4 regions of the Marinobacterium sp. xm-a-152 genome follow, and region 1 is predicted to be linked to each of the others. Evidence: predicted binding sites of a transcription regulator. Region 1 holds the regulator's gene; each other region holds the start of a gene.
The links. The regulator LexA, encoded in region 1, represses DNA repair genes until DNA is damaged. The targets are predictions, from matches to a motif close to TACTGTNTANNTANACAGTA.
Positions count from the first base shown of each region.

Region 2: uvrD (DNA helicase II) is a predicted target of LexA. The motif match lies at 4,397-4,416, and genes of this name have one in related genera.
Region 3: recN (DNA repair protein RecN) is a predicted target of LexA. The motif match lies at 1,625-1,644, and genes of this name have one in related genera.
Region 4: ruvC (crossover junction endodeoxyribonuclease RuvC) is a predicted target of LexA. The motif match lies at 4,050-4,069, and genes of this name have one in related genera.

Region 1 is NZ_WBYI01000001.1:125,422-131,196, forward strand. Features, by position in the region: gene topA (type I DNA topoisomerase) at 1-99, shown strand, start outside; gene XMA152_RS00635 (DUF6586 family protein) at 99-608, shown strand; gene XMA152_RS00640 (thioesterase family protein) at 611-1,078, opposite strand; gene XMA152_RS00645 (SulA-like leucine-rich domain-containing protein) at 1,208-1,612, opposite strand; gene lexA (transcriptional repressor LexA) at 1,624-2,235, opposite strand; gene dinG (ATP-dependent DNA helicase DinG) at 2,387-4,504, shown strand; partial or broken gene XMA152_RS00660 (DEAD/DEAH box helicase) at 4,529-5,775, shown strand, end outside.
Region 2 is NZ_WBYI01000002.1:257,887-263,661, reverse strand. Features, by position in the region: gene XMA152_RS02890 (substrate-binding domain-containing protein) at 1-286, opposite strand, end outside; gene XMA152_RS02885 (inorganic phosphate transporter) at 458-2,008, opposite strand; gene uvrD (DNA helicase II) at 2,165-4,369, opposite strand; gene XMA152_RS02875 (GAK system CofD-like protein) at 4,501-5,670, shown strand; gene XMA152_RS02870 (homoserine kinase) at 5,737-5,775, opposite strand, start outside.
Region 3 is NZ_WBYI01000003.1:1,772-7,546, reverse strand. Features, by position in the region: gene recN (DNA repair protein RecN) at 1-1,616, opposite strand, end outside; gene grpE (nucleotide exchange factor GrpE) at 1,783-2,373, shown strand; gene dnaK (molecular chaperone DnaK) at 2,479-4,404, shown strand; gene dnaJ (molecular chaperone DnaJ) at 4,519-5,646, shown strand; gene cysE (serine O-acetyltransferase) at 5,650-5,775, shown strand, end outside.
Region 4 is NZ_WBYI01000009.1:46,645-52,419, forward strand. Features, by position in the region: gene XMA152_RS09730 (hypothetical protein) at 1-82, opposite strand, end outside; gene XMA152_RS09735 (GNAT family N-acetyltransferase) at 130-1,257, opposite strand; gene XMA152_RS09740 (HIT domain-containing protein) at 1,311-1,754, shown strand; gene aspS (aspartate--tRNA ligase) at 1,993-3,756, shown strand; gene ruvC (crossover junction endodeoxyribonuclease RuvC) at 4,098-4,616, shown strand; gene ruvA (Holliday junction branch migration protein RuvA) at 4,662-5,294, shown strand; gene ruvB (Holliday junction branch migration DNA helicase RuvB) at 5,296-5,775, shown strand, end outside.

The DNA of each region.
Region 1 (5,775 bases):
TACCTTATGACGGAAGTTGACGGTAAGGCGACTGGTTGGAGAGCTTACTTCACCAATGGTATGTGGCAAATTGAAGCAGCCAAAGCTAAGAAGCGTTAATGGCTGACCTATACTCCCAGCGTGTGAATCAAACACTCGCGTTTGCACAATATGCGCTGGTGGGTATCAACACTGAGTTGACCGGTGAATCGACCAATCGTATGAAGCTTCGTGGCCTGCAAGAGGCTGCGCTGTTTCATTTAGACAGCGCCTATAAAGCCTATCTTAATGAGTTGGCTGAACGTGAGCGTGTCCTGCTGACCCAGTCGACACCCTCTGAATTGAGCAAGGCTTTTAAGCAACAGGGAATCCATTCCAGTGAGTTGGATGAGATGGAGCTGCTCTGTCAGGATTCCGGTAGTTGGTTGTCTAAGTTGATCAGTGCCATCAAAGCTATTCATAAACCCCTACCTCCCTCGCAAGAGAGCGCTAGCCAATCTGACATAGCAATTATAGATTTAGCGAAAGAAGCGAGCCTTGAGGAGCAACTTGAGACTCAGTTGCAGGGTTGGTATGAGCAGTTACGAGCGATGATCCTGAGGCATCGCTCTAACGCGCAAGAGTGGTAAACTCAGTTCATTCCTTTTGTTTCAACACCCTTCACAAAGAGATGATCATTCAGATAGTGTCTTGTCGCATCCGCAAGTGGGGCTGATTTGCGACTGCTCACATCCATCTGAACAATGGTCGTCTCTGCCGTCGCGACACAGACGTCATCTTGGAACAGCACCTGGTAGAGCCCAAATGAGCTGGTACCCACCCGAGTTACACCGGTGCCAATATCCAGACGTCCTGGCCAGGTGATTTCACCTAGAAAGTTCAAATGCAGACTGGCAATGACAAATTCGCAATTGTCATTGGCCAGTGGGTCTTTTGGATCGTAGAGAAATTCGACACGGCCTGTCTCTAGGTAGGTACTGAATGCGGCATTGTTCACGTGGCCCTGACGATCGGTATCGGCATAACGGATCTTATCAAATGTTTGGATAGGGAAGTCGGTTAACTGATACGGCTGCTGATTTGGCTTGTGCGATCCCACACTATTCTCCTTGTAAGTGGTACTCCTCTATTGAGCCTATGATGGTTCAGGGTCTGATTCAAGCTAAATAAAAAAGCCGCTCAAAGAGCGGCTATGGGGGTCTTTGCTACAACGCAGCAAAGGGGGAGGCTAAATTTTTTTACGTACCAATAGACACTCTGTTTCGCTAGAGATCTGAGTGCGTTTCAGTTGGCTGACTAACGCGTCATCGGCAGGGTCATTGTGCCAGCAGATCAGTGTGTGACAGGTTCCCGCTTGCAGTGCGCGCTGAGCCAGTTTGTCTAAACCATGGCGCTTATCACGACGAAGTATCCACACTTTTTTGAGGTCGACACCTGCATCCGCCAGCACCTGCTTAGTCAAAGATTTTGGCGGCTCTAACATAACCAGCCAGCTCTCTTTTTGACTTAATGCGGCAAGCATCGGCAGAAGCATGGTGTTCAGATTTACCTCTGAGGTGTGCTGAACCAGCTCAGTCAAAACCAGTGGTTTAAGACCCGCATCATTCTGTGCAAATTGATTGTAAGCAATCATGGTGATTACCTTTAAAAGTCATTCTGTTGACGAATTACGCCAACACCCAAGCCTTCGATGGTTAACTGCTCTTCACGAAGATCAACTTTAATCGGGTCGAACTCTTCGTTCTCTGCTATCAAGTAGACCATGTGACCATCGCGGTGGAATCGTTTTACCGTGACATCTTCACCGACACGAGCAACGACTATCTGACCCTCACGTGCTTCACGTGTTTGGTGAACTGCTAAAAGATCACCATCCATAATGCCGATGTCTTTCATACTCATGCCGCGGACACGGAGTAGGTAGTCTGCTCTTGGGCGAAAGAAGTCTGAACTGATGGTGCAGTAATCATCGATGTGTTGTTCTGCGAGGATGGGTTCACCTGCGGCAACTTGACCGATGATCGCTAGGCCCTCCTGCTCCTCCTCTTCACCGACGATACGGATACCGCGAGAGGTGCCAGGGATCATCTCAATGGCCCCTTTACGTGCTAAGGCCTTTAGGTGCTCCTCTGCTGCATTGGCAGATTTAAACCCTAGATCGCGAGCAATATCGACGCGTGTAGGTGGAAATCCTGTTTCATCAATATGGCGACGGATGCAATCAAGCACCTCTTCTTGACGATTTGTAAGCTTCATAAACGCCCCCTATGACAGTACTGATTGGAATTTAAATGACTGTCTGTTTATTCAGTATTTGTATTTTTATACAGTATTTTAAATGTCGTCAAGTTTTTTCTGTTTGTATATCCAGTATTTTTGTATGATGGCCAACTAATTCGGAGGCGATGTGCTTAACAAAGAGACCCAAACCACCATACAGACAGCTTATCGCGCATTTCTAAATGCTCGCGATTTAAAGGCTCGTTATGCACAAAAGCATATGATTGCAGCGGTCGCACGGCAGTTGGGTGGTATCTTGTCGGACGATGCGGGTCAGCGTCTGGGTGAAAATCATCTGGTCGCCGTAGAGGCTGGAACGGGCACCGGTAAAACCATTGCTTACCTGCTGGCCGCACTTCCAATAGCGCAGGCTAAAGGTAAAACGCTGATCATTTCGACCGCTACCGTTGCGCTTCAGGAGCAGCTTTTATTAAAAGATCTTCCTGAGTTGGCTGAGCACGCCGGTATTGAATTTAAGTACGAAATTGCTAAAGGGCGTCGGCGCTACCTCTGTGTTAGCCGATTAGAGTCTCTTCTTAGTAATCAGCAGGATCTTTCACAGTCAGCCCTGTTTGAAGATGAGTTGGCCCAAGTTTTGGGGCCTGAACAGATCAAAGAGTACAGCGGCCTGTTGGATGAGTTTGCCAGTGGTCGTTGGAAGGGTGATCGTGATGAGCTAGAGCGCAACCTGGATGATGAGACCTGGATGCCGCTTACCTCAGACCATATGCAGTGTACTAATCGTCGCTGTGCGCATTTCAACGCCTGTCCGTTTTATCGTGCTAGGGCCGATATTGAGACAACCGATCTCTTGGTGGTCAACCACGATCTTGTACTGGCTGACTTGGCGTTAGGCGGTGGTGCGATTCTTCCTGAACCGGCCGATTCAATCTACATATTTGATGAGGCGCATCATCTGGGTGATAAGGCGACTAACCACTTCGCGCTCTCTATGCGAGTTAAAGCGAGTGAAAAGGCCTTCAAAACCCTGGAGCGTCAGTTAAAAGGGCTGTTGGATGAAGCGGATTCTGCATTGGTTTTGCAAGATCCAATCAGTCGTATTCAATCCAGTCTCAATGTGGTTCAGGGGCATTTGCAGCGTCTGGACGATCTAGTCTCTGAACAGTTTTTGCCACTCCCGGTGGATGAGCGCAGGTTGCGCTACCCGCAAGGCAGGGTACCCGACAGTTTGGCTAGCCTGACACGTGAATTGGCTCAGTTTTTATCACAGGTTGATCCTCAGTTAGAGAAGATTATTAATGCCCTTAAAGGGGCGATGGAAGATGAAGAGTCTGCACTCGATAAGGGTGTAGGGGAGCGCTGGTTGCCACCGCTAAGTACCCAGTTTAGCCGTGTCCAGAAGATGATGTGGCTGTGTAGAAGTTTTTCGCAAGATATTGAAAATGAAGAGGATAAAGTTGCAAGGTGGTTGGTTCGTCATGAGTCTGAAGCGGGTCGCGATATTGAACTTCACAGCGCCCCTGTCTCCGCTCAAAACCATCTTCAAGATCTGCTCTGGGATCAGTGTTACGGTGCGGTTTTAACCTCAGCAACGCTAACGGCCCTTGGGCGGTTTGATTCCCTCTTTACTCAATTGGGTCTCCCTTTGGATACGCCAGCACTGCGAATGCCTAGTCCTTTTGACTACGCCAATAAGGCCGTTTTGCATGTCCCGAAAATGAAGTTCGATCCTTCAAAAGCGGATCTTCATACCGAAGAGGTTGCTGATTGGCTTAACCGAGAGTTACCCAATTTAACCTCTGTATTGGTTCTGTTTACCTCTTGGCGCCAAATGCGTCGAGTCGAAGAGTTAATGGATACCAAACTGCTGTCGCGTTTAACGGTTCAAGGTGAACTCAGTAAGCAAGCGATGCTGATAGAGCACAAAGCGAGAATCGACCGTGACGAACCCAGTGTTATTTTTGGTTTGGCGTCGTTTGCAGAGGGTGTAGATCTACCCGGTCACTACCTAAAAGATGTTATCATTACCAAGTTGCCTTTTAGTGTTCCAGATGATCCTGTGGATGCGACCTTGGCTGAGTGGATAGAAGCCCGCGGTGGTAACCCTTTCATGGAGATAAGTGTACCCGCAGCCTCTATCAAACTAACTCAAGCGGCAGGCAGATTACTGCGTACGGAGAATGATTCCGGTCGTGTTGTTTTACTTGATAGGCGTGTCGTGACACGTCGTTATGGACAGCAGTTGATCGATGCGCTTCCTCCTTTTGCGCGCCATTTTGAATGATCTATTGATTGAGAGATCCCGATTTTGACTACAGATACCAACCCTGAACAGCAACAAGGTAATCAAGATTCAAATGAAAAGCGGCGTCGCACCCAGCGTCGTCGTCCCCGCAAAAGCCGTGACGACAAACCTCGTCGCTCGCAAGAGTGGAGCCTTGATCAGTTTGTTGTAGAGCCTCAAGAGGGTAAGGATCGTTTCCACGATTTCTATCTGCCAGACTCATTGATGCGTGGTATTCATGAGCTTGGCTTTGAGTACGCAACACCGATTCAAGCGGCAACGATTAAGCCGGCACTTCAAGGCCGTGACATCATTGGTAAGGCTCAGACCGGTACCGGTAAAACTGCAGCTTTTCTAATCGGGATCATTACCGATCTTCTCGACTTCAAGTTGGATGTTGAACCGCGCAAGGGTGAACCCCGTGCATTGATCATTGCACCGACACGAGAGTTGGCTCTGCAGATTGCAGCCGATGCAGAAGGCCTATGTAAATACACTGGTTTAAGTATCGTCTCGCTGGTAGGTGGCATGGATTATGACGTGCAGCGTGCAGCACTCGCCAAAGCGCCTGTCGATATTTTGGTCGCGACACCGGGTCGCTTGATCGACTTCGTCAGAAATCAGGATATCGATCTCTACAACGTAGAGGTGTTGGTGCTGGATGAGGCTGATCGTATGTTGAGCATGGGCTTCATTCCCGATGTGCGTACCATCATTCGTTCAACACCGCGTAAGGGCGCTGAGCGTCAAACACTGCTCTACAGTGCAACCTTCACCGATGAGATTATGCGTTTAGCGGCGCAGTGGACGCGTGATCCGGTCACGATTGAGATCGAATCAGAGCATCAAACTACGGATAACGTTTCTCAAACGGTATTTCTTGTCTCAAGTGATGAGAAGTACAACTTGCTGCGTAACTACTTACGTATCAATGGCGTCGAGAAAGCGATCGTATTCTGTAACCGTCGTCATGAGACGCGTAAGTTGGCAGAGCGTCTAGAGAAAGACGGTGTCAAAGCGGCCATGATGTCGGGTGAGATCCCACAGAACAAACGCATCAAAACCCTAGAGGGTTTCCGCAGTGGCAAGATCGAAGTCCTAGTGGCTACCGACGTTGCTGGTCGCGGTATACACATTGATGGTGTGAGCCATGTTGTGAACTATCAGCTTCCTGAAGATGCGGATGACTATGTTCACCGTATTGGTCGAACCGGCCGTGCAGGCGCTACCGGTGAATCAATCTGTTTTGCCTGTGAAGACGATTCGTTCCT
Region 2 (5,775 bases), on a different contig from region 1:
CATCACAGTACTCTAGTTCGCCACTCTTCATGCGTGAAGAAGCGTTACCGATATCGATGAACTCAGTACCGATGCCGTCACAAACGCCTTTTTTACCAACAGAAGAACCGCCTGATTCAACAACAGGTGTGTTGAACGCTGGGTTACGACCTAGACGCTCAGCAACGATTGTTGCGAATGGAAGAACGGTAGATGAACCAGCGATGCTCACGTTATCTCGGGCCATTGCTGGAGTGCTCATTAGAGCGGTTAAAGTAGCAGCTGTTGTTGCGAGTCGTAGGAACATTTCAAACTCCTTAGTTTCTAAATCAGTCGGTAGGCTGTCGCTTACCTCTTTGATAACTATTAGGCGCTTGCTTTGTTACAACTCTGTGAAGCGTTTATGACAATTTAATGATAGATATAAGACGCAAAAAAGCCCCACGAAGGGGCTTTTTGATGGATAGTTTGGCGTTTATTAGACCATGATTCCACGGATTACGTAGAACAGAATCGCCGCCAATGTACCTGATGCTGGAACTGTAATAACCCATGCAGCGGCAATTTTGTAAACAGCTGAACGCTTAACCAGCTCCTGTTTGTACGCTTTCTTAAGCTGCTTGCGCTCTTTTTTGCTTAGTTCTGCAGAGGCTGTTTTCTTCTTAAGTTGCTTAAGCATTTTAGCTTTGTCATCGATTGATGCACTTTCAAACTTAGCAAGAAACTCTTCCACTTCCTCTTGATCAGCACCTTGGTGGTGCGATTTGATCTCGTTGATCATGCGAGCGTGGCTTGATTTCAAGTACTCACGAAGGAAGCCCACACCGAATACACCGCCCACAGCAATGTGAGTTGAAGAGACTGGAAGACCTAGCTGAGAAGCGATGATAACCGTGATCGCTGCCGCCATAGCGATAGAGAATGCACGTGTCTGATCCAACTCAGTAATCTCAGAACCAACGGTTTTGATCAGTTTTGGACCAAATAGTGCTAGACCCAACGCGATACCTAGAGCACCGATCATCATGACCCAAAGTGGGATCGCTGCTTTCGTTGAAATGCCGTGGTTAACGATCGCATCGTTGATCGCCGCTAGTGGACCAATGGCGTTTGCAACGTCGTTTGCACCGTGTGCGAAACTTAGTAGTGCTGCAGCGAAGATTAGAGGAATGGTGAACAGTTGGTTAACACCCGCTTTATCGTTATCCAGGCGGTCAGCTGCTTTAGCTACCAGACCTTTAACAATGAAGTAAATAACTACCGCAATGGCTAGACCGATCAGTAGAGCTGTCACAAAATCGAGTTTGATCAGCTTCTTAACGCCTTTAAGTGCTAGGTAGGTCGAGAATGCCCAAGCCATCAACATGATCAGCAGAGGTACCATCTTCTTAGCTGCAACACGCATGTCCGACTTATAAGTAATGGTGCGTTTGATTAGGTATAGGAAACCAGCTGCAATCAGGCCGCCAAGTACAGGTGAGATCACCCAGCTTGCTGCGATCGCGCCCATCTTGTCCCAGTTAGCAATACCAAAACCGCCTGCAGCGATACCAGCACCCAATACACCACCAACAATAGAGTGAGTAGTAGAGACAGGAGCACCAACAGCTGTTGCTAGGTTAAGCCATAACGCACCCGCTAGAAGTGCGGCTAACATCAACCAAATAAAGGTATCAGCATCACCAATCACTTCTGGGTTGATGATCCCTTTTTTGATTGTGCTGACAACGTCACCGCCGGCGATTAAAGCACCCGATGCTTCAAAGATAGCCGCGATAATGATAGCGCCTGTTAGGGTAAGCGCCTTTGAACCTACTGCTGGGCCCACGTTATTGGCTACGTCGTTAGCACCAATGTTCATTGCCATGTAACCACCGATCATTGCGGCAATGACAAGGATGTAACTTCCTGGGATATCCCCAACTTGTGCTGAGATAAAGAGAACAATACCTACTAGGAAGAGCAGGGCGTAACCGATGCGCATAACATCGCCACGGTTAGATGCTGTCGCTTTATCAAGCTTATTCATGTCTTTAATTTCCAAGAGAAGCTCCTCTTGCTTGGTTCATTGATTTACCACTACTTAAAGTAGTCGCTAATTTAAGTTGACGCCATTTAAATACACTTTTGTTACAAGAATGTTACACAGGTGTAATTTTTCTTTAAACAAACTGAAATGTTTTATTCACAGCGTTGTTAGATTAGCAAAACCAACGACTAGCCATTTGGTGCCTTCATAGTCGAAGTTCACTTGTACTCGAGCCTTCGGGCCGGACCCCTCAAAGTTTATGACCATGCCGTCACCAAATTTAGGGTGATTGACTCTCTGGCCTAAACTGAGCTGAGTATCGGGTACTTCGCTGGCAAAAGCGGATTGTGGTGTGAAGCTGACCTCCATATCCGAGCCACTCGAAAGCGGTCGGCGAACGCTAGCATTCAGGCGCACCTCTTCTATCAACTCCAATGGAATCTCCTGAATGAAGCGTGAAGGGCGGTTGTAGTTGTCTTGGCCATGAAGTCGGCGGGACTCAGCATAGGTCATGTAGAGTTTCTGCATGGCACGCGTAATGCCTACATAACAGAGGCGGCGCTCCTCTTCTAAACGTCCGGGCTCTTCTGCCGACATGCTGTGTGGGAACAAGCCTTCTTCCATACCGCATAGGAAGACCAGCGGGAACTCCAAGCCTTTCGCTGAGTGCAGTGTCATCAGTTGAACGCTGTCGGTATTGGGATCCGCCTGTGATTCACCGGCATCCAGTGCAGCTTGATCAAGAAAGGCTGCCAGCACGGAAGGGAACTCAGGGTTCTCCTCCTGGGACCACTGCTGCTCAAACTGGCGCGCTGCGGTCACTAGCTCTTCTAAGTTTTCGATGCGTGATTGAGCTTTTTCACCTTTCTCTTTTTCATGGTGAGCAATCAGTCCAGAGAAGCGAATGGTATGTTCTGTCCGCTCCTGCAGGGATGCCTCTTCTGTATCAACCGTCAACTGATTGACCAGATCTAAGAAGGCCTGCAGTGCATTGCCGGCACGTGCAGGTAGTTTCTTATGCTCGATAATCTCGTTCGAGGCTCGCCACATTGATATGCCTTGGCTTCGCGCGTAATCGCGTACCTCTTCAATGGTGCGGGTGCCGATGCCTCGGGTTGGCACGTTAATGACGCGCTCCATCGCCGTATCGTCATCGCGGTTGGCTATTAGGCGCAGGTAGGCGAGGGCATTTTTAATCTCTAAACGCTCATAGAATCGTTGGCCGCCATAGATGCGATAGGGAATTGCGGCACGGATCAGCATCTCCTCAAGCACACGGGATTGTGCGTTGGAACGGTAGAGAATGGCGCTCTCGTCACGACGATTACCATCCGATACCCACTGTGCGATGCGATCGACAATGAATCGCGCTTCATCCTGTTCATTAAAGGCTGCGTAGAGGCTGATAGGATCGCCTTGATTGCCCTCGGTCCACAGCTCCTTACCCAGTCGTCCAAAGTTGTTGCGAATGACGGCATTGGCCGCAGACAGAATGTTGTCTGTCGAGCGGTAGTTCTGCTCTAACTTGATGGTCTTAAGCCCACCAAAGTGTGCCTCAAGGTTTTGAATGTTCTCAATACGTGCGCCACGCCAGCCGTAAATCGACTGATCGTCATCGCCCACGGCCATCAGTTTGTGTTCACCCTGACAGAGCAGGCGCAACCAAGCGTACTGAATGGCGTTGGTGTCTTGGAACTCGTCTACTAAGACGTAACGGAAGCGCTCTTTGTAGTGCTGCAGCAGTTGTGGGTTCTTATCACGCAGCAGTTCAAGGCAGCGCAGCAGGAGTTCACCAAAATCGATCATGCCGCCGCGATCACAGGCTTGTTCATACGCCTCATAGACACGTATTAAGGTGTCTTGTACCAGGTCACCGGTGCGCTCTAGATGTTTACTGCGTAGCCCTTCATCTTTCTGTGCATTGATGTACCACTGAATCTGTTTCGGCGGCCAGCGTGAATCGTCTAATCCCATCTCCTTAGAGATGCGTTTAACCAAACGTAACTGGTCATCGGAGTCCATGATCTGGAAGTTCTCACGCAGCCCGGCCTCTTGCCAGTGCGAGCGAAGCAGTCGGTGCGCCAAGCCGTGGAAAGTACCGACCCACATGCCATGCACATTGACGTTGAGCAGGCTCTCGATACGTCCACGCATCTCTTTAGCCGCTTTATTAGTAAAGGTAACCGCCAATATCGAATAGGGTGAAATCTGCTCGGCTTCTATCAACCAAGCGATTCGGTGAACCAAGACACGCGTCTTGCCTGATCCTGCACCGGCCAGCACCAGAAGGTTGCTAATATCCGCGGTAACCGCTTCACGCTGCGCATCGTTGAGGGAGTCGATAATGTGAGTTACATCCATAGTGCCGCACTGCTCAAAAAGAGAAATTACTGAATGGGCGTACAGTATACGCATAATTATTATGGGAGTCTTGGCATTCCTACGCAGCAAACTTACACTGGGATGACATATCCACCTTCATTGAGTAGTGAATGCCCTTATCTGCTGACCATACGACTGCCCGTTTGGCTGAGTATCAAGCCAACCCTGTTACCGGGCCGAGGCTGCTCTTTTTCAGCGGTGGCACTGCGTTGAATGGCTTTTCGCAGATACTCAAACGATACACTCATAATTCTATTCATTTAGTGACCCCCTTTGACTCTGGCGGCAGCTCCGCTGTGTTGCGAAAAGCATTTGATATGCCTGCTGTTGGCGATTTGCGCTCCCGCATGATGGCGTTAGCTGACGCTTCACTCGACGGTCACCCTGAAGTGACCGAGCTGTTTGCGTACCGCCTGCCGACCGATGAATCACAGTCGTTATTACGTGCAAGGGTCGAGGCGATGCAACAACGCAACGACAGGCGCGTTCAGTCCATTCCCGAGCCAGTTCAGAGCATTATTTGTGATTTTTTAAACTACTTTCTTGAGTCAGCCCCCAAGGATTTTGACTTCAGGCGAGCCAGTATTGGTAATCTGATATTGGCGGGGGGCTACCTGAGCCATAATCGATCATTAGATCCTATTGCTCTGCTGTTTAGTCGTCTGGTTCATGTTAGAGGCCAAGTACGCACTGTTACGGACGAGTGCGGTGAACTGAAAGTGACGACAGAGAGTGGGCGAGAGATCATCGGGCAGCATCGGATGACAGGAAAAGAGTCCCAGCCATTAAATGAGCGTATCGCCTTACTTGATCTGCATTTGCCGCAGGGCACGGAATCGCATTTGGCTGATCAAGAGAGAGGTTGGATCAATTCAGCAGATCTGGTCGTCTTCCCGCCCGGTAGTTTCTATAGCAGTATTCTGGCTAACCTACTCCCCAAAGGGGTGGGTAAAGCGATCATGGATAACCCTGCCAGCAAAGTGTATGTCCCAAATTTAGGTATGGATCCTGAGCAGTTTGGTATGACCTTGCAGGAGCAGGTTGAGCAGTTGGAACGATTTGTTGCTCGAGATGCAGGCGGTGGTTTTCAAGGTGGATCGGAGCGCTGTATCGATATTCTGCTGACCGATTCCACACTGTTGAGTGGCATTGATGCAGAGTTTCTAAACTGGCTTGGTAAGCGTGGCATTCAGCTTTTGGATGTTGATCTGGCTAATCCTGAACGCACAGATCGCTACGACGAGATTAAGTTGGCGGAAGCTTTATTATCACTGGCATAGATAGATGGGTCAGACCATATATGACCTTCGGTCTGACACCACTCTCTTAAATGTAGAAATTCGTTCCTACAGCTGACTCGGCGATTTAATTCGGTGCATCAGCAC
Region 3 (5,775 bases), on a different contig from region 1:
CCACCCAGCATTCGAGCGATCTCATTAATGCGCTGATTTTCGGTGAGTGGTGTGATTTTGGTCTCAACCGAACCGGTGTCTGCGCCTTTGCTGACAAACAGGTGTTGGGTTCCTTGTGAAGCCACCTGAGGTTGGTGTGTGACACAGAGAATCTGTGCTCGTTCACTCAAATGACGTAACAGTCGGCCAACGACTTCGGCAATGCCTCCGCCAATACCGACATCGACTTCGTCAAAAATGAGTGTCGGGGTGTCAGTCGTCTTAGCCGTTACAACTTGAATCGCAAGGCTAATTCGTGACAGTTCACCACCCGAGGCAATTTTGGCCAGCGGTTTTGCGGTTTGGCCCTGATTGGTATTGATCAGGAACTCAATCTCTTCCAAGCCTTGGGCCGTAATGTATTTAGGATCGATATCACTCAGGCTGGCTGTGAAACGTGCACTGTTCATGCCCAGCATGGCAAGTTGTTCATTCACCTCTTTATCAAGCTGTTTGGCTGCTTTGCTGCGTAGTTTGCTGAGTTGGCGAGCTTTCTCAATCAATGCGGCATTAGCCGTAGCAACCTCGGATTCGAGTTGCTCTAAGTTCTCATCGACATGAGCCAAAGAGTCGAGTTCAGTATTTAGTTGGTCTTTTAATTCCGGTAACTGCTCTGGCGCAATGCGGTGTTTCCTGGCTAGATCGTAGATGCTGGTTAAGCGATCTTCCACCTCTTGTAAGCGCTCAGGGTCCAACTCAACTCGTTGAACAAAATGGCTCAACTCGCGTTCGGCCTCTTCCACTTGAATCAGAGCAGCGTTTAGCATCTCGGCGGTCTGCTGTAGTGCAGGTGAGTCCGCTTCGATGTCGCCCAATAGGTGCAGTGCTTGGTTGAGTACCGCTGTGGCGTTGCTCTCTTCACCCTCGCTAAGAAGCATCTGGATCTGTTGGCCACTGTTAAGGATTGACCCTGCGTTGGAGAGTATCTTCTGCTCCTCTTCTAAGGCTTGCAGTTCACCTGTTTGAGGGTCTAAACGGTTGAGCTCTTCCGTTTGATAGCTCAGCAGTTGCAGTTGCGCATTCGCCTCTTCACTCATGTCTTGAAGGCGTTTCAACTCACTCTGCTTCGATTGCCACTGGGTAAAGAGTTTGCGTACTTCCAGTGCTGTCTCATTGGCTTTGGCGTAGTTGTCTAGCAGGGTGCGGTGAAAATCACGCTTTAATAGGCGTTGGTGTTCGTGCTGGCCGTGTATATCGACAAGCAGCTCACCCAGCTCTTTGACGCGGTTCAGTGGGCAGGGGTGGCCATTGATATAGCTACGGCTGCGACCGTCGGCACTCAGTGTACGGCGTAAAATACACTCGTTAATCTCTTCCGACTCTAGCTCATTCGCCTCTAACCAGCGTTTCGCTTCGGGTAGTGCTTGTATATCGAACGCAGCGCTAATCTCAGCTCGTTTCGCCCCTTCTCGAACCGAGTCGGCTTCTGCACGTTTGCCTAAGGCTAATCCCAGTGCATCAAGCATGATCGATTTGCCGGCACCGGTCTCACCGCTGACGACGGTCATGCCCGATTTTAGTTCTAGGTCGAGTGTCGAGACGATCGCAAAGTTTCGAATGCTGAGTAGCGTTAACATGGCTCAATACCTGTTTAGATATACAGTTACTGTGTTTTTAACCAATATTTGTGGATTAGGCAATAGAAAAGTGCAGCCTTAGGTCAAAAAAGCGCGCGGAAGGGTTGAATTTCAGTTGGCCGATACCACATAGGAGACAAGATTGAATGATTCTGGAGATAACACCATGGCGAATGAAGATCAGACACACCAAGATCAGGTTGAAGAGAGTCAAGTCGACGCGACGGCTGAAGAGAATCTTGTGGAGCCTGAACTGGTTGAGACGGAAGAGCTGACCGTTGAATCCCTTCAAGAAGAGCTAGCCGCTGCGAATGCGACGATTGCTGAGCTGCAAAAACAGCTGGCAGAGCTTGAACCTCGTGCCCAAGCGGAGATCGCTAACCAGCGCCGTCGTGCTGAGGTTGAGGTGGATAAAGCGCGTAAGTTTGCTGTTGAGAAATTTGCCGAAGAGCTACTGCCGGTCATCGACAGTCTAGAGCGCGCTATTGAGGCGAGCCAGGTCGAAGATGAGGTAGTTAAACCGCTTCGTGAAGGCGTTGAGATGACGCACAAAATGTTCATCGATGGCGTTGCTAAATTCAATCTAGAAGTGATCAACCCAGAGGGTGAGGCGTTCAACCCAGAGCACCATCAAGCGATGTCGATGGTTGAAGCGGAAGGTGCAGCACCAAACTCTGTTATTGCGGTGATGCAGAAGGGCTACCTACTTAATGGTCGCTTAGTTCGTCCTGCGATGGTGATGGTCGCTAAAGGTTAAGACCTTTTTATAAACCAGACTTGATATTTGAAAGACCACACCCATATAGGGGTTAAGGTAAAACAGTTTTAAACACCCAGCGCGGTGTCATTAGGAGATTTAAACATGGGTAAAATCATCGGTATTGACCTAGGTACTACCAACTCGTGTGTAGCAGTACTTGAAGGCGATAAAACTAAAGTTATTGAGAACGCTGAAGGCGATCGTACCACTCCGTCGATTATTGCTTACTCAGCAGAAGGCGAAACTCTGGTTGGTCAGTCGGCGAAACGTCAGGCAGTTACTAACCCAGACAACACGCTATTCGCGATCAAGCGTCTAATCGGTCGTCGTTTTGAAGACGATGTTGTACAGAAAGACATCAAGATGGTGCCTTACAACATCGCTAAAGCGGACAACGGTGATGCGTGGGTTGAGGTGAAAGGCGAGAAGCTAGCACCACCACAGATCTCTGCAGAAGTTCTTAAGAAGATGAAGAAGACTGCTGAAGATTACCTAGGCGAGTCTGTGACAGAAGCGGTTATCACGGTTCCGGCATACTTTAACGACTCTCAGCGTCAAGCAACTAAAGATGCGGGTCGTATCGCAGGTCTAGAAGTTAAACGTATCATCAACGAGCCTACTGCTGCTGCACTTGCTTACGGTATGGACAAAGCGGCGGGTGATCGCACGATCGCAGTGTACGACCTAGGCGGTGGTACTTTCGATATCTCGATCATCGAAATTGCAGACGTTGATGGCGAGCACCAGTTTGAAGTACTCGCAACCAACGGTGATACATTCCTAGGTGGTGAAGACTTCGACCTTGCGGTTATCAACTACCTAGCAGACGAGTTTAAGAAAGAGTCTGGCATCGATCTACACAACGATCCGCTAGCGCTACAGCGTCTAAAAGAGGCGGGTGAGAAAGCGAAAGTTGAGCTTTCATCGGCACAGTCTACTGACGTTAACCTGCCTTACATCACTGCGGATGCAACAGGTCCTAAACACTTGAACGTTAAACTGTCTCGTTCGAAGCTAGAGTCACTGGTTGAAGATCTTGTACAACGTTCACTTGAGCCATGTCGCATTGCACTGCAAGATGCTGGCCTATCCGCTTCTGAAATCGACGACGTTATCCTCGTCGGTGGTCAGACTCGTATGCCAATGGTGCAGGCGAAAGTGGCTGAGTTCTTTGGTAAAGAGCCACGTAAAGACGTTAACCCAGACGAAGCGGTAGCGATGGGTGCTGCCCTTCAGGGTGCGGTACTTTCAGGCGATGTTAAAGACGTTCTTCTACTGGACGTAACACCACTGACTCTAGGTATCGAAACCATGGGTGGCGTTGCAACACCACTGATCGACAAGAACACGACGATCCCTACGCGTAAGTCTCAGACCTTCTCGACAGCGGAAGACAACCAGACAGCGGTAACCATTCACGTTGTTCAGGGTGAGCGTAAGCAAGCGACTCAGAACAAGTCGCTGGGCCGTTTCGACCTTGCGGATATCCCACCAGCACCACGTGGCATGCCACAGATCGAAGTAACCTTCGATATCGATGCTAACGGTATCCTAAACGTCTCTGCTAAAGACCAGGCGACTGGTAAAGAGCAGTCGATCGTTATTAAAGCCTCTTCTGGTCTAAGCGATGACGAAGTCGAGAAGATGGTTCAGGATGCCGAAGCGCACGCTGAAGAAGATAAGAAATTTGAAGAGCTAACGGCTGCTCGTAACCAGGGTGATGCCATGGTTCACACAGCACGTAAGACGCTAGAAGATGCGGGTGACAAGGCTTCTGATGAAGAGAAATCGAACATCGAAGCAGCCATCACTGCACTTGAAGAGGTGTTGAAAGGCTCTGACACTGCAGAGATCACAGCAAAAACTGAAGCGCTAACGGAAGCGGTTTCGGGTGTTGCTCAGAAGATGTATGCAGACGCTGCACAACAAGCAGAAGCTGGCCAAGGCGCTGAAGCTGAAGCGGCTCGCGATGCAGGCGATGATGTTGTTGATGCTGAGTTTGAAGAAGTCAAAGACGACAAGAAGTAAGCTTAGCAAGCAATAACGAGAGTTAAGACTCTCACAAAATCGTGTGTCAGCGCGGGGGTCTTTACTCCCGCGTTGTCATATTCACGATAGCGTAATTACAGGTTTACACGCAGTATGAGCAAGCAAGATTATTATGAACTCTTAGGTGTCTCTCGTGATGCATCTGACCGTGACATCAAAAAGGCTTACCGTCGCCTAGCGATGAAGTATCACCCTGACCGCAACCCGGATGACGAGGCGGCTGAACTCAAGTTTAAAGAGATCAGTGAAGCGTACGAAGTGTTGTCTGATGCGCAGAAGAAAGCGGCCTACGATCAGTATGGTCATGCTGGCTTGGGTGGCCAAGGTGGTATGGGCGGTGGCTTTGAAGGTGGCTTCTCAGATATCTTTGGCGATGTCTTTGGCGACATGTTCGGTGGCGGCGGTGGTCGTGGTCGCGGTCGTTCCAGCGTGCGTCGCGGTGCCGATCTGCGTTACAACCTTGATTTGAGTCTTGAAGAGGCCGTTCGCGGTTGTGAAAAGACGCTAAAAGTTCCTACCTACGTTTCTTGTGAAACCTGTGATGGTAGCGGCGCTAAGAAGGGTACTACGGCTAAGACCTGTGGTACCTGTGGTGGTGCCGGTCAGGTCCGTATGCAGCAAGGTTTCTTTGCGGTTCAGCAGACCTGTCCAACCTGTCATGGCGAAGGCAAAGTCATCTCTGATCCTTGTAATGTCTGTCACGGCCAGGGCCGTACGCAGAAGACCAAGACATTGGAAGTTAAGATCCCAGCGGGTGTTGATACAGGTGATCGTATTCGTCTATCTGGCGAGGGCGAAGCAGGAGCACACGGCGGCCCTTCAGGCGATCTCTATGTTCAAGTGAGTGTTAAAGATCACCCAATTTTTGAACGAGACGGTGCCAATCTCTACTGTGAAGTGCCGATCAGCTTTGTCGATGCAGCGTTGGGCGGTGAACTAAACGTGCCAACACTGGATGGTCAGGTTAAACTGAAGATCCCGGCAGAGACACAGACGGGCAAGATGTTCCGTCTGAGAGGCAAGGGTGTGAAGCCAGTACGCGGTGGCGCCTTGGGTGATTTGATGGTTCGCGCGGTTGTTGAAACCCCAGTCAGCCTCACTTCACGTCAGAAAGAGCTGCTAGAAGAGTTCCGTGACTCTACGGAAGAGCACCAGAAACATGGACCGAAGAAGCACGGCTTCTTTGATTCAGTGAAAAAATTCTTTGAGGATATGACCTAAGTTATGGGTGATCAGGCGGTTGCAGAGGTATGGCAAGCACTTCAGAGTGAGGCGAGTACATTAAGTGCTAACGAGCCGCTTCTGACGAGCTTCTACCATACAACGATAAACAGTCATCCAACTCTGCGT
Region 4 (5,775 bases), on a different contig from region 1:
GGAATTCCCAAAAGTAACGTATCTTTCCTTCTACAAGGTCACGAATAAGATAAGCGTCTTTGAGCTGGTTGAGCAGTGTCATGTTTAGTCCGTTAAATGGATTGTCTGGAATCTTTTCATAAGAGTAGACTATAAATCTGTGTTCTTAAACGGAAGTCTTTCAGATAAGTAAGATTTTTGTGATGACAGATAGTCCCGCTCCTCATCAACGAAGTTAGCGATCGCTTTGTGAAATTCTGGGTGATTAACCCAATGTACAGAGTGAGTAAATATAGGTTCAAAACCGCGCTTAATCTTATGTTCTCCCTGTGCACCTGAGTCAAAGCGCTTGAGCTGTCGTGCAATGCAGTAGTCGATCCCCTGGTAGTAGCAGGTCTCGAAGTGCAGCGCGTCATACTCTTCATAACAGCCCCAATAGCGACCATAGAGCGTACTGCTGTCATGGAAGGATAGGGCGCCCGCAACGATTTTTCCGTCAAGTTGTGCAAAGACAAACAGCATCTGCTCGGGCATGGTGTGCACTAATTCGGTAAAGAAACTCTCATTTAGGTAGGGCTCACGTCCCCGTTTAAGGTAGGTGAGTGAGTAGAGTTCGTAAAACTGCTGAAGTTGATCTTGGGTAATATCTGAACCTGAGAGGTGAATGAATTTAAACGCCTCGGTTTTTTCGCGCTCTTTACGCAGCTCTTTGCGTTTTCGAGAAGTGAGCCCTTCTAGGAAGTGGTTAAAGTCACGATAATCTCTATTAAACCACTGATACTGCAGTCCGCTTCTGATTAACAAATCCCTAGGCAGAGCGCTTTTTATCGATGAGTCGTTTGGAAAGAGAAGGTGCCAGCTCTCTAATTTGTACTCGCTAGCAAAGGTTTTAATCGCTTGGGATATTCTCTGTAGAGACTCTTCAGCTTTCAGTTTACCTACCCATCTCGGGCCGGTTGATGGCGTAAAAGGGACTGCGCTTAGAAGCTTTGGATAGTAGTTTAAGCCGGATTGATGGAAAGCGTTTGCCCAACTCTGATCAAAAACATACTCACCCCAAGAGTGGTATTTAATATAGAGAGGGAGATAGATAATCGTCTCACCCTCCTCAATTAATTCTAAGTGACAGGGTTGCCAACCCTGTTCCGTCGAAACAGACCCTGAATGTTCCATCGCGGCCAAGAATTCATGACGCAGAAAGGGATAGTCGGAATCCTTAAGTTCATTCCAACGATGCTTATCAATACTATTAATGGATTGATGAGTCCTAATTTCCATCTGCTTGGTCTATATTTAAGAAAAGGTTAGGTCGTTACGAGGAGTATATAGAAATGGATGAACTAGAACTCGAATTTCAGTTAGATGCTCAACTTGCTGCGGATACGATTAAGTTGGGTGATTTCCCGCTCTCTTCGGTTTTGCTGATGAATGATAGCCAATATCCTTGGCTGATTCTTGTACCTCGTCGTGCGGGTATGACAGAGATCTACCATCTCAGTGCAGAGGATCAACAGCAGATGCTGCTGGAGACCAGTGCACTGGCTCAAGCGTTATCCGATATCTTCGCGGCCAAAAAGATGAATGTTGCGAATCTAGGTAACATGGTTTCCCAATTGCATATACATGTTATCGCCCGGTTAGAGAGTGATCCTGCTTGGCCAGGACCAGTCTGGGGGAAAGTGCCAGCACAGCCTTACAGCTCAGATGAGCTAGCCTCTGTCAAAGAGCGTTTGGATGCCTTGTTAACCGGTGAAGTTGAGTTTAGAGCGGTATAATCAGCGTTTGACAGGTTGAAAACCAGTTACCGCTCTTCGTAGATAGTTTGACGTCCCAAAGGTGACAGGCCTTAAGCCTGTCACCCGCTCTAGAATCCACAAGATACTCTTTGAAATACCAAAAATTGCCCTGTAATAGCCTGTTAATTCAGGTATAATTCCCGCCTTTCGGCCATAGGCCTAACCATTTTAGTTAATACTCGTTTCAGCGGGTTTTAGTAGATAGGACAGCAGAGTTATGCGCAGCCACTATTGCGGCGATCTTCGTGAAGAACATATTGGACAAGAAATTACCCTGGCAGGTTGGGTGCACCGTCGTCGTGACCACGGTGGCGTAATCTTCCTAGATCTTCGTGATCGTGAGGGTTTGACACAGGTTGTGTTTGATCCAGATCGCGAAGAGAGTTTCGCGTTGGCGGATAGCTGCCGTAACGAGTTCGTAGTTGAGGTTAAAGGCCTTGTTCGTGCTCGGCCAGAGGGTACTACCAACCCGGATATGCCAACGGGTGCTATCGAGGTGCTGGGTAAAGAGCTGATCATCCTGAACAAGGCTGAAACTCCTCCTTTTCAGTTGGATGAGCACCAGCAAGTGGGTGAAGATGTTCGTCTTCGTCACCGCTACGTCGATCTCCGCCGTCCAGAGATTCAAGAGAAGCTTCGTTTCCGCTCTAAAGTGACTCACCAGGTTCGTGCTTACCTTGAAGATCAAGGTTTCCTAGATATCGAAACGCCGATTCTGACTCGTGCTACACCAGAGGGTGCACGTGACTACCTAGTCCCAAGCCGTACTCATGAAGGTAGCTTCTTCGCACTGCCTCAGTCACCACAGCTGTTTAAACAACTGCTGATGGTCTCTGGCTTTGATCGCTACTACCAAATTGCTAAGTGTTTCCGTGATGAAGACCTGCGTGCTGATCGTCAGCCAGAGTTCACTCAGATCGATATCGAGACCTCATTCCTTGATGAGCACGAGGTGATGGCAATCACTGAAAATATGATCCGTGGCCTGTTCAAAGATCAATTGAACATCGATCTAGGCGAGTTCCCGCACATGCCATACTCTGAGGCGATGCAGCGTTTTGGTTCTGATAAGCCAGACCTGCGTATTCCTATGGAATTGGTTGATGTTGCAGACCTTGTCGCAACTGTCGACTTTAAAGTGTTTGCTGGCCCAGCAACGGATCCAAAAGGTCGCGTCGCGGCTCTTAAAGTACCGGGCGGTTCAGAGCTGACTCGTAAGCAGATTGATGAGTACACTAAGTTCGTATCAATCTACGGTGCGAAAGGTTTGGCGTGGATTAAAGTGAATGATCTAGCGGCTGGCGCTGAAGGCCTTCAGTCTCCAATTGTTAAGTTCTTGGGTGCAGAGATTGCGCTGCAGATTATGGAGCGCCTTGAAGCGAAAGATGGTGATCTTGTCTTCTTCGGTGCGGATAAAGCCAACATCGTTAACGAAGCCTTGGGTGCGCTGCGTATCAAAGTGGGTGAAGACCTTAACATGCTTGAGCGTGAGTGGGCGCCACTATGGGTTGTCGACTTCCCAATGTTTGAAGAGAACTCCGATGGCAGCATGACAGCGCTTCACCACCCATTCACAGCACCGAGCTGTTCACCAGAGGAGTTGATTGCTCAGCCTGAAGGTCAGCTGTCACGTGCCTACGATATGGTTCTTAACGGTTGTGAGCTTGGTGGTGGTTCGGTTCGTATCCACGATCAAGAGATGCAGAAAGCGGTCTTCAAAGTACTGGGTATCAGTGATGAAGAGGCGGACGAGAAGTTTGGCTTCCTATTGAACGCGCTTAAGTTCGGTGCGCCACCACATGCGGGTCTGGCGTTCGGTCTTGATCGCTTGATTATGTTGATGACAGGTTCTACTTCGATTCGTGAAGTGATCGCCTTCCCTAAAACTCAGTCAGCGGCATGTCCAATGACTGAAGCGCCGGGTGAAGTGAGCGCGGCTCAACTGCGTGATCTAAACATCAAGTTGCGTAAAACACCTTAATCTAGTGTTTGATTAAAAAAAACCGGCGGTAAGCCGGTTTTTTTGTGTCTCTGGAAAATGCTGAAAGACTTACAACTCGCAGATGCGAGTTGATCGCGGTTTTTCGCTGCGCTCAAATTCGCTCCTACAGTCGAGCTACGCAGAGAGATCGTTGCAAAGTCCTACTATAGGAGCGTATTGGCGCCCCGCGCCAAACCGCGATCGATTGGACTTGCTAATCGAATTTAATGCTCCGGTGACTGGCTTTAGCCTGTCAACCGCTGTCTGTTTAAGGTATTGGTCTCAATCACAACTACTGTTAGTATATACAGCATTAAAACAATCACTACGACAGGCGACCGATGCTGATATTGGGAATCGACCCAGGTTCAAGAATTACCGGATACGGCATCATCAATGCTCAGGGTAATAAGGCTGAGTACGTTGCCAGTGGTTGTATCAAAATCGCGGATGCGACCCTTCCTGATAAGTTAAATCAAGTCTTTAGCGGTGTCTCTGAACTGATTGAGCGCTACCAGCCTCAAGAGTGTGCGATAGAGCAGGTCTTTATGTCTCGTAACGCTGACTCTGCGCTTAAGTTAGGGCAGGCACGAGGGGCCGCTATCGTAGCGGCCGTCAATCGAGGCGTAGAGGTTCATGAATATGCGGCACGCCTGGTGAAGCAGGCAGTAGCTGGAACTGGCGCTGCGGATAAGGGGCAGGTCCAGATGATGGTGCAGCGTATTTTGTCACTTCCGGGGTTGCCACAGGTCGATGCGGCTGATGGGCTGGCCATCGCACTCTGTCATGCCTATACCCGTCAAGGCTTAATAGCGACAGCGGGAACTCGTCGTTCAGTAAAAGGGCGATGGAGATTGTAAGTGCTTTCGAATAATATCAATGCGTTACTTTATTGAGGTCAGATTGTGATAGGTCGTTTAACAGGTGAATTGGTAGAGAAGTCACCTCCAGAGTTGCTGATAGATGTTTCCGGTGTCGGTTATGAATTGGAAGCATCCATGAATACCTTCTACAAATTGCCGGACGTCGGCACCTTTGTAACGCTGTATACACACTTCGTTGTGCGTGAAGATGCACAGCTTCTTTATGGATTTGCCGACAAAAACGAACGCACTCTGTTTCGAACCCTGATCAAGGTGAATGGGGTGGGGCCTAAGTTGGCGTTGACCATTCTTTCGGGTATCTCCGTCCAAGAGTTCATTCGAACGGTTCAGCATGAGGACAGTACAGCCCTGGTACGTCTGCCGGGTGTCGGTAAAAAAACCGCTGAGCGTTTAATCATCGAGATGAAGGATAAGCTGGATCGACTTGAGCTACCGACCCGTGTTGAAGCGGAACTGAGTGATTTTGCAATGCCCATCGTGGATGCGAAGCCTACCGTCGATTACAGAGCAGATGCAGAGACGGCACTGGTCGCATTGGGTTATAAACCGCTGCAAGCAACTAAGGCGATTGAAAAAGCGGTCACCGAATTGGGTGAGACGGCCGATACAGAATCGTTGATTCGTCAGGCACTTAAGATGATGGTGGCAAGCTAAGATGCAGATTGAACCTGATCGTTTTATATCGCCGGTTAAGACACCCAATGAAGAGGTGCATGATCGCGCGGTTCGCCCTAAGACACTTCAAGACTATGAAGGTCAGCCGCAAGTTCGAGAGCAGATGGAGATCTTCATCCATGCCGCTCGCAAGCGTAATGAAGCACTGGATCATACTCTGATCTTTGGCCCGCCAGGATTGGGTAAAACCACACTGGCCAATATTATTGCCAATGAGATGGGCAGTGAAATTAAAACCACCTCTGGCCCTGTTTTAGAGAAAGCGGGTGATATTGCAGCTCTTCTGACCAATCTTGAGCCGGGAGATGTGCTCTTCATAGACGAGATTCATCGACTCAGTGCCAGTGTCGAAGAGGTACTCTATCCCGCGATGGAGGACTACCAGCTCGATATCATGATCGGTGAAGGCCCAGCTGCACGATCGATCAAACTGGAACTGCCCCCCTTTACGTTAGTCGGT